3 regions of the Blautia sp. AF32-4BH genome follow, and region 2 is predicted to be linked to each of the others. Evidence: riboswitches for the same ligand, from Rfam matches in the RefSeq annotation. Region 2 holds a riboswitch; each other region holds the start of a gene.
The links. Region 2 has a riboswitch for cyclic di-GMP ahead of DWZ44_RS14295 (response regulator). Riboswitches for the same ligand answer to the same signal wherever they lie in the genome.
Positions count from the first base shown of each region.

Region 1: it holds a riboswitch for cyclic di-GMP, as region 2 does, so the genes downstream of both, DWZ44_RS16125 (ABC transporter substrate-binding protein) here and DWZ44_RS14295 (response regulator) in region 2, are expected to answer to the same signal.
Region 3: it holds a riboswitch for cyclic di-GMP, as region 2 does, so the genes downstream of both, DWZ44_RS04775 (hypothetical protein) here and DWZ44_RS14295 (response regulator) in region 2, are expected to answer to the same signal.

Region 1 is NZ_QTVL01000019.1:3,923-7,200, forward strand. Features, by position in the region: gene DWZ44_RS16110 (glycoside hydrolase family 3 N-terminal domain-containing protein) at 1-1,018, shown strand, start outside; gene DWZ44_RS19580 (helix-turn-helix domain-containing protein) at 1,042-1,248, opposite strand; cyclic di-GMP riboswitch class I at 1,695-1,770, shown strand; gene DWZ44_RS16125 (ABC transporter substrate-binding protein) at 1,870-3,278, shown strand, end outside.
Region 2 is NZ_QTVL01000013.1:70,242-73,519, forward strand. Features, by position in the region: gene DWZ44_RS14290 (DUF3878 family protein) at 36-1,034, opposite strand; gene DWZ44_RS14295 (response regulator) at 1,209-1,349, opposite strand; cyclic di-GMP riboswitch class I at 1,368-1,443, opposite strand; gene DWZ44_RS18255 (hypothetical protein) at 1,553-1,696, shown strand; tRNA gene DWZ44_RS14300 (tRNA-Arg) at 2,071-2,144, shown strand; gene DWZ44_RS14310 (ParB/RepB/Spo0J family partition protein) at 2,471-3,278, shown strand, end outside.
Region 3 is NZ_QTVL01000003.1:1,587-4,864, forward strand. Features, by position in the region: partial or broken gene DWZ44_RS04760 (hypothetical protein) at 1-237, shown strand, start outside; gene DWZ44_RS18390 (CHAP domain-containing protein) at 336-506, shown strand; partial or broken gene DWZ44_RS19460 (glucosaminidase domain-containing protein) at 490-705, shown strand; gene DWZ44_RS19465 (hypothetical protein) at 819-911, shown strand; gene DWZ44_RS04770 (helix-turn-helix domain-containing protein) at 1,191-1,508, shown strand; cyclic di-GMP riboswitch class I at 1,644-1,719, shown strand; gene DWZ44_RS04775 (hypothetical protein) at 1,857-2,360, shown strand; partial or broken gene DWZ44_RS04780 (ATP-binding protein) at 2,756-3,278, shown strand, end outside.

The sequences.
Region 1 (3,278 bases), on a different contig from region 2:
TCAGATCCTGAAAAGACAGAAACCGCAATGCAGAAATCTGTATGAAGAATTCCAAATCCGCTTTCCGGAAAGTGAGATTTTATATGCATATGGCTATCCGATTGCAGGAAACGACGAAAGTCATTTTGAAGAAGCGCTGCAGGCAGCAAAGCAGGCAGACATTGTGATACTGACGCTTGGCGGTAAGCACGGAACGTGTTCCATGGCATCAATGGGAGAAGGAATTGACAGTACTGATATTAACCTTCCAAAATGTCAGGATGCATTTATTCGCAAGGCTGCGCAGCTTGGAAAACCATTGGTTGGCGTTCACTTTGATGGAAGACCGATTTCCAGTGATGCTGCAGAGGAATATTTAGATGCTATTCTGGAAGCATGGAGTCCATCGGAAACAGGAGCAGAAGCAGTAGTTGATATTTTAACCGGAATATATAATCCGGGAGGAAAACTTCCGGTTACCGTTGCTTATGGAGTGGGACAGCTTCCGGTTTATTACAATCATCCATATGGTTCCTCCTGGGATCAGAGCGGCAGTATCGGTTTTGCCAATTATGTGAATATGCCGCACAGACCGAGATATTATTTTGGATACGGACTGTCGTATACAACATTTACATATTCGGATTTACATATCTCGATGGGAAATGAAAAGGCAGCAGATACGGTTCAGATCTCCTGCGCTGTTGAGAACACGGGAAGCTGTGAAGGAGATGAGGTCGTCCAGCTTTATTTACGAGATGAATATGCCAGCCTGACAAGACCAGTAAAAGAACTGGCAGGTTTTAAGCGCATTCACCTGCGAAAGGGCGAAAAGAAAACGGTATGCTTTGAGGTGAAAACGGATCAAATGGCTTTTCTGGACATTGATATGCACTGGAAAGTGGAAAAAGGACGATATGCAGTAGAGGTCGGAAGTTCTTCAGAAGATATTCGTTTAAGAGGAAGCTACTGTGTGAAAGAAAATAAATGGGTTGCGGGAAGAAACAGAGCGTTTTGGGCAAGTGCCGCAGCGAAATAAAAAGAACAGAACCGGATGCCATTTTATACAAAGCGGCATTCGGTTCTATTCTTGCGGTATTCCCGTGGGGAGCAGTTCATTTTTTCACGGAAACATTTTCCGAAATAGGACTGCTGGCTGAAGCCGGTCTGCAGGGCGATCTGTCCGATGGGAAGTGTGGTTTCTGTTATCTCCGTGATTTGTTTTCTATGTTTTGGCAATATCTTAATAATTTCTGCAGATATTTTCATATTATTTTTTCGATATAATAAGTATATTTGTTGTAAAAAGGATTGTAAAGGTAGTCCAAATGGACAATAATAGTTTATCACATACAACGTGGAATTGTAAGTACCATATGAACCAGAGCAGGAAAACCTGCCGTCGCTGATCACACTTGAAAAAATATGTGTAGCTTTGGGCGTGACATTATCGCAGTTTTTTCGGGAAGATAATTCAGAGAATCTGACAGAAAAACAGAAAGAAGTTCTAGGGATATGGAATGATCTGAGTACAAATGAGCAGGAAACAGTAATGTCAATGCTGCGTGGACTTCGGAAGTAAGAGAACAGTTCGAGTATATGTATCGGCTGTTCTTTTTTTGTTTTTGAACGTTAAAATGTTAATTTTTTTCTTGTGTATAGTAGAACACTAAAGTATAATAAAATCAGTTTTTTACATAAGATTAAAGCTATAATAAGGAAATTGGCAAACCAGATGAAAGTCTGGGACGCAAAGCTACAGGGCCTGTAAAATGGCAGCCAGTTGCATAAAATGAGATGCACTGTCTGTCTGACGGTGCTTTTTTACGGTGTTATTTCATAGACGTAACAATAATGATTTTATCAGGAAAGAATGAGGAAAATAAAAGTATGAAAAAGGCAAAACGTTGTCTGATAGCAGTGGTGTCAGGTGTACTTGTAGCATCTGCTGTCTTGTCTGGATGTGGACAGTCAAAGAAAGAAGTATCTATAAATGATGATCATCTTACCGTTTATCTGTGGGAAAATCGTTTGATGAAAAATATTGCACCCTATATCCATGAACAGTTTCCAGATCAGGATATTGAATTTATTATAGGTAACAATGATACCGATTTATACAGTTATTTTAAAGAACATGATGAATTACCGGATATTATAACAGTACGTCGATTTTCTGGAACAGATGCACAGGACTTACAGCCTTATCTTATGGATTTTGCTTCTTATGATGTTGTTTCCAAGTATTATTCTTATGCGGTGCAATATTATAAGAATGCGGAGGATGAAATCCAGTGGCTGCCAATCTGTGGTATTCCGCAGACGATCATTGCCAACAAAACACTGTTTGATCAGTATGGCGTAAAGATTCCAGAAAATTATGAGGAATATGTACAGGCCTGTCAGCAGTTTTATGATAATGGCATAAAACCGTATTCCATGGATCTTGGGGAAGACTGGTCTAATAATGAAATCATCCAGGCGGCGGCAATCGGTGAGTTTACAAGCCTGGATGGTATTGAATGGCGAAACGGTGCAGAGACTGCAGCGGATGAAGTAAAGTTTGATGATGTATTATGGAAACGTATTTTTTCAGAAACCAGTCAGTTTCTTAAGGACTCGCATTTTGGTAAAGAAGATATCAATATTGATATCAATACAGGAACCCAGATGTTTGTCGAAGGAAAATCAGCAATGTTTCATGGACATCCGACGGTTATGCAGCAGCTGCAGAAACAGATGGATGCGGAGCTGATCCGTATTCCTTACTTTTCACAGACATCGGATGAATCCTATGTGTACATGACTCCGTCCTTAAACATTGCATTTAACAAAAACCTGGAAAAAGACCGGGAGAAACTGGATACTGCGCTGGATGTGCTGGATTGTATGATTTCAGAAGAGGGGCAAAAGCTGATTGCGGATGGAAGCGGTGTTATTTCATTGAATACAGATGTTCCAACCATGATGCAGGATGTGCCTGGACTGGAAGAGGAAATTAATCATAATGCTGTTTATATCCGATATTCCGCCCAAAAATCATTTGATGCAAGTCTTGAGGCTGTTCACGGATTACTGTCAGGGGAAATGGATGAAATACAGGCTTATGATACTTTTCGCAGTGTAATGAATCGTAAAGATCCAGAAGAAAAAGCAACGGTGAATTTTGAAAATGAATATTCCATTTCACTGAACGATAGAAATGGCCGTGATGCAGCATCTTCCATTTTAACTACGATCAGAGAAGAAAATGATGCACAGCTGGCTCTGGCACCATATTATTATTTCACTTCTTCTAT
Region 2 (3,278 bases):
CTGAATCACTTCCGGCTCATCCGTAAAGGAGCTGATCATTGCCGTTGCGTTCTGGAAATTTTAAACGTCTCAACCTCCACAACCCGCTCTTTCCCTCTCGTTCCCCAGATCATCAGATGGACCTTATATTCCACCGAATCCCGTGCATAAAAGAATGGCTCCTCGCGCAGCAATGATGCGCGTTTTCCTTCGGCTTCCAGTATCTTTTTCCGTTTCATTGCCTGCTCCTGGATTTTTCGGATCTGGGTTCCTTCTTCGCCGGTGAAGCGTCGTTTCGGATAATTCTGTGCTTCGCGGGCCAGTTTTTTTTCCAGTAAATCCACGACTTTCGCGTGGCGGCTCGTATGCAGCAGTTTTGCGATCTGTTTTGCGAGGAGTTTTCCCTGCCATTTTTCATAAAGTGCAAGATACCACAGCAGCACTTTATCGCCTGCCTCCGATGCCAGTTTTTTCATCTCCGTAATTGCCTCTTCCGTCGCTTCCCACCACGGGCATGACGGTACGAGATACTGATCCGGCACGGCCGGGTAGCAGCAGAAATTGAGCGGCGGGAAATTGGCCAGCGATGCCAGACGCATTTCTTCCTCGGTGCAGAACGCCTCGCCGAGGTATTCCAGCTTGTCCCGCAGGATCGCAATACGGAACTCAATCTGCCGCAGATACTCGTATCCGTCCACCCAGAAATGACCCGTTTTTCCGTAATCAAACAGATGCACTTCCAGTGAAAGGCGGCTGAAAAACAGCGTGCACACCGTCTCTCCCTGCCGCACGATCAGAACGTACTGCTCCCCGTCTTTTTCCAGTGCAGCATCTATTTCTCCCTCGTATTCCTTCTGATACGTTCCCGTCAGCTCCGCGTCATGAAAAACGAGAAAGCTCTCTGCCGCATCGTTCATCAGATAGACAAGCCAGATCTCCTTTTCTCCTCCACCGTACCGCTCACCCGGAAGCAGCAGCTCGAACTGCCCCTGCGAAAGAAGCACATCCAGCCTTTCCAGTTCCTCGGTCCATGTGATATTTTCTGCAATTTCCATTCCGTGATTCTCCCCTGTTTTCTTTTACTTCCTATGATACACCATAAAAAGGCTCCACTGCAATCCAAAGCAGTAGAGCCCCTTCTCCAAATTTTTCTGTTATTAATCCGTCCCGTTATCCGGCGCATGCCGTCCGCACTTTCTCGTCCAGCGTCGTCTGAATCTCTTTTAAATTCACCGGTTTCGGAATATGCCCGCGTCCGCGCACCGCTTGCGGTCCGTTGCAAAGGTATTTGCTGTCATCGCAAAAATCGGAACATCATTGTCCTCACGCACACTGTTTCGAATTTTTTTCGTCGCCTCGATGCCATCCATCACCGAAATGTTCCATATTTACGCAGCTGGCTGCCATTTTACAGGCCCTGTAGCTTTGCGTCACAGCCTTTCGACTGCTTTGCCGAGATTCTTTTTTTATTTTAATTCATTGCTGTAAGACTCTCTTCTCCTTTCCCATCGGAATATGATATAATGACCTCTGGATTTTGGCAGATTACTGTTTTTAACATTGGAGGTGTACGATGAAATACAGACTCATAACAGAAAACGATTTAGAATATGTTGTCGAAAAAAATAATGAATACTACAACAATGTCGAAGGCTGCTGGACCTATGAAAAAGCCTATAAGAGAATTTATCAGGTACTCACAATGGAAAATTCCTGAAGTAAACTGCGGAATCGCAAGTATGTGTTTCGTCTTGAAAAAGCAGCAAAAATATAGTATAATATTTTTGTTTCTGACCTGGCTGAAACATTTATAATTCTTGTTTCTGTAGCTCAGCAGGATAGAGCGTCCCCCTCCTAAGAGAAAGCCGAGGCATTCCCCAAAGGGAAAAAATGAAAAACAACTTTCAGTTCGAATCTATTCTGAAAAATGCCAAAGGTGACAACAAAGCATTCCCCAATTTGGGGAACGTTCTAATGTTACCAAAGTAAAAAAATCTGTAGATTGACAACTCGAAAAAGAGTTGATAATCTTATATATGGCCGAAGGGAAAAATCCCAGAAACCCAGTAAAATCAAGGGTTTGCGGCATGTGTCGTCATAGCTCAGCTGGATAGAGCACTCGCCTCCTAAGCGAGGGGTCGGAGGTTCAAATCCTCTTGGCGACGGGCTTCAAAGCGTTCGAAAATGTTAGCTGGATTAGCTGACAGCGAACGCTTTTCTTATTTTCTAATCACGTTCGTGGCATGAAATTCCATTCAAAATGATCCATTTCCAGCTAACACAATCCGATTTTTGTTAGCTGACAGCTAATCAAAATCACCGGTTTGCAAACATGGTTTTTCAAGAGTCCAGCTAACATTTGGGTTCCGCTCTGTTGTCACCCCTTATTTGGGGATGTAAATCAGAGAAAAGGCAGGAAAAGAAACAATCTCTCCGAAACCTGCAAACATAAATTAGCTGAAACAGTATTCAATTCTATTAGCTACAGCTAATAGTCAAACGGCAATGTCTGTTTGGAACTTTTCTTACAACAAAAGTTCCAGGCAGGCATTTTTTATTTCCTGAATCCTGGAGGAAAGGAGTCAAGATGACTGATGCAAACAGACAATCAGGAGAAAAAGAAGAAAGAATCATAGAAATTGAGATTGAACGTCTCCGCCCTTTTAAGGAGCATCCGTTTCAGGTGAAAGATGATAAGGAAATGTTTCTTCTGCAGGAAAGCATTGAGAAATATGGAATCTTAAATCCGCTGATCGTCAGACCGGTACCGGATGGCTACTATGAAATCATATCCGGTCACAGAAGAAAACATGCTGCAGAGAAACTTGGATACCGTAAAGTACCGGTGATCATCCGGGTATTAAGTGAAGATGATTCCATCTTAAGCATGGTGGATTCGAATCTTCATAGAGAACGGATCAGCTACAGTGAAAAGGCTTTTGCTTACAAATTAAAGAATGACGTATTGAAAAGAAAAAGTGGTCGAAAAAAGAGCCAAGTTGACCACAAAAAAACAAGAAAACGTTCGATAGATATTATCAGTGAGGATTGTGGTGATAGCCCAAAACAAGTGCAGCGTTATATTTCACTGACAAAGCTGATACCAGAAATGTTGCAGAAGCTGGATGATGAAATTATTTCTTTTTGCCCGGCTGTGGAAATAGCAGCACTGAAAGAAAATGAACAAAGAGAACTGCTTAAAGCAATGGATTATGCACAGGCGATTCCGTCACTCTCACAGGCTCAGCGGATAAAGCAGCTGAGTAAAGAAAAACAGTTATCGCTGGAAAAGATGGAAG
Region 3 (3,278 bases), on a different contig from region 2:
GGAAAGCTGGAACTGAGAAAGTACGGGAAGGATCCTGTGATGAAGGTGGAGCAGAGACACCGGTTTTCTTCCAGCTTTTCGGATTTTATTACCAGATACACGGCAGTGAGTTCCACCAACAAGCAGACGCAGATTGCAGAGTATTATGCTCTGGATCCGGATAATGGGCTGACCATGAACCTGGGTGTGAACCCGCTTCTGCAGTTTGGGTTAAAGGAGACCAGGGAGATGTTGTGCAGCATTCGGATGAATGGTGTGATACCTGTGTGTCTGCTGCAGGGATCAGGGCAGGATGCAGTGAGTTGATCGGCAGGGAGTGCGGCGTGGAGGAATACGTGAAGATCTTCAGGGAGGTGGGGATCTGGATCGAAGACGGAACCATCACGCCGGAGCCGGGTTATGTGATTGTGTATAACTGGGACAAGGCCACACAGCCGAATGACGGGTACAGTGACCATATCGGTTTTGTGGAGGAGGTTTCCGGTGGGAATGATTACTGCTATTGAAGGTAACCGGGGTGAAAAGGTTGACAGAAGGGTGATCCCCCTGGGATGGGGATATATCCGCGGATATGCGGCTCCGCAGTATGAGAAGGCTGTGAAAGGAACCGGCGGGAATCCTGGTACAGGAAAGAAAAGTGTGGAAGCTGTGGCGAAGGAAGTGATTGCCGGAAAGTGGGGGAACGGCGAGGACAGAAAGAAGAGACTGCAGGCTGCAGGGTATGATTATCCGGCAGTGCAGGCGAAGGTGAATGAGCTGGTGAAAAGTAGCAACAAAAAGAGTGTGGAAACTGTAGCAAAGGAAGTCATTGCCGGAAAGTGGGGAACGGCGGGGACAGAAAGAAGAGACTGCAGGCTGCGGGATATGATTATGGGGCAGTGCAGAGAAAAGTGAATGAGTTGATGAGATAGTAGGAAGCCTGCTGTTGTCTGTGGAGAAATCTGCGGATGATGGCAGGCTTATTTTTTTGTTTGAGGTTTCAAACTTTTATGTGACAAACATAACTGTCTGTGCTATTATAAAAACGATATAAGCGAAAATGACTTTTGCGGAAACGAAAGTATCTTTATATTTTTTTATCCGTATACTTCCTATAATGGGAATGAATACTTGCAAAGTTGATTACTAATATTTTTTCATTATTACAGGTACAATAAGAACATGTAATAGCGGAAATGAGGTATAGTTACTTGCAGATAGAGAAGTATATTGCGGATAAAATAACATTTTTGTGTGAAAAGCGTGATATCAGTAAATATAGATTATCGCAGCTGTCGGGAATTTCCCAGTCATCACTGGGAAGAATCATGGCGCAGGAAAACCTGCCGTCGCTGATTACACTTGAAAAAATATGTGCAGCTTTGGGCGTGACATTATCACAGTTTTTTCAGGAAGGTAATTCAGAGAATCTGACAGAAAAACAGAAAGAAGTTTTAAGGATATGGAACAATCTGAGTACAAATGAGCAGGAAACAGTAATGTCAATGCTGCGTGGACTTCGGAAGTAGGAGAACAGTTCGAGTATATGTATCGGCTGTTCTTCTTTTGTTTTTAGGCGTTAAAACGGTAATGTTTTTCTTGTACATAGTCGAGCATTAGAGTATAATAAAACCAGTTTTTTTTCATATGTTTAAAAGCTATAATAAGAAAAACGGCAAAACAGATGAAAGTCTGCGACGCAAAGCTATAGGGCCTGTAAAATGGTAGCCAGTTGCCACGTTAAAGATGCATTGTCTGCAATGACAATGCTTTTTTCATTTTTGGAGATTAAAAAGAAACTAAAACAGGCAATAATTGGTGGATGCTAAAATATAAAAATGAAGTAGATAAAAACGCAGGTGTAAAGGAAATCGGTTATGTGGAAGAAAATTAAGTCAGCACAGGAACAAAAAAATACATTTAGGATAAAAAAAGAGTTATGGATTCCGGTATTTGTATTGATGATCGGTTTGGTTGTTCTGGTGAATATAGACATTCGTGCGGATAGCAGTCAAAGGGATTTGATAAGGTCAAGAGCTGAATTAAACGCAGTAACGTATGCAGATCATATGAAGGCTGATATCGTGAGGGGAATTGATATTACAAATACTTTTGAACAGATTGTTATTAGTGAAAACGGAAAAATTTCCATGTTCTCGAAAGTTGCAGAGAATATGATGGCAGATTATATCCAGAGTATTCAGATCGCACCAGACGGCGTAGTGACTGAGATTTATCCGGAAGACGGAAATGAGGCTGGAAAGATAGATCTTATTTATGATAAAGAACGAGGAAAGATATCTTGTTATGCCAGAGACAATGATGTGATAACCATGCAGGGACCATTTTCTTTGAAACAGGGTGGAACGGGATTGCTGTAAGAAATCCGGTGTATGTGGAGCAGAAAAATGGCGAAAGGACATTTTGGGGATTTACAATTGTAATTATTCGTGTACCGGATATATTCGCTGATTCTATAAAGTCACTTACCGATTTTAGCTATGAATATAAGTTGTCTAAAAGTATTGCACCGTGGGATGAAACATACGAAGAAGTGTATGGCTCAGTTGTGGAAATGATTGATCCTGTCACATATACTTTCGAATTAGGTGACAGTCAATGGATTCTGGAAGTGATGCCTGAAAACGGATGGAATAGCAATGAAAAGTTATATAGACTATGGGGCTGCGGTTTACTGATTGTTTTGCTTTTAACTGGATTTGTTTTTATGATTATGTTACTGCACAGGACACAGGAATCGGAAAACACAGTAGTGGAATTAAATAAAAAACTGCAGAAAGCATTGGAGCAGGCGAAAACAGCCAGTGTTGAAAAATCTAATTTTCTGTTTAATATGTCACATGATATACGTACTCCTATGAATGCAGTTATTGGTATGACGTCATTAATAAGACATGATGCAGGAAATAAAGATAAAGTAATAGAGTATGCAGATAAAATAGATATTTCATCCCAGCATCTGTTAGGGATTATTAATGATATTCTGGATATGAGCAAAATTGAGGCAGGAAAAACAGTTTTTAAATACGATGATTTCTCTATTCTGAATTTTATACAGGAAATCAATAATCTATTTCATTCACAGATAGATGAAAAGAAACAGATTCTTACAACAAAGAAAAATATCCGACATGAGTGGGTGAACGGGGATCAGCTTCGCCTGATGCAGATTTTCAGCAACCTGCTTTCTAATGCAGTGAAGTACACGCAGGAAGGTGGAGAAATTCAGTTTCTGGTAGAAGAATGTGAAACAAATTCATCCGTCCATGCAAAGTACC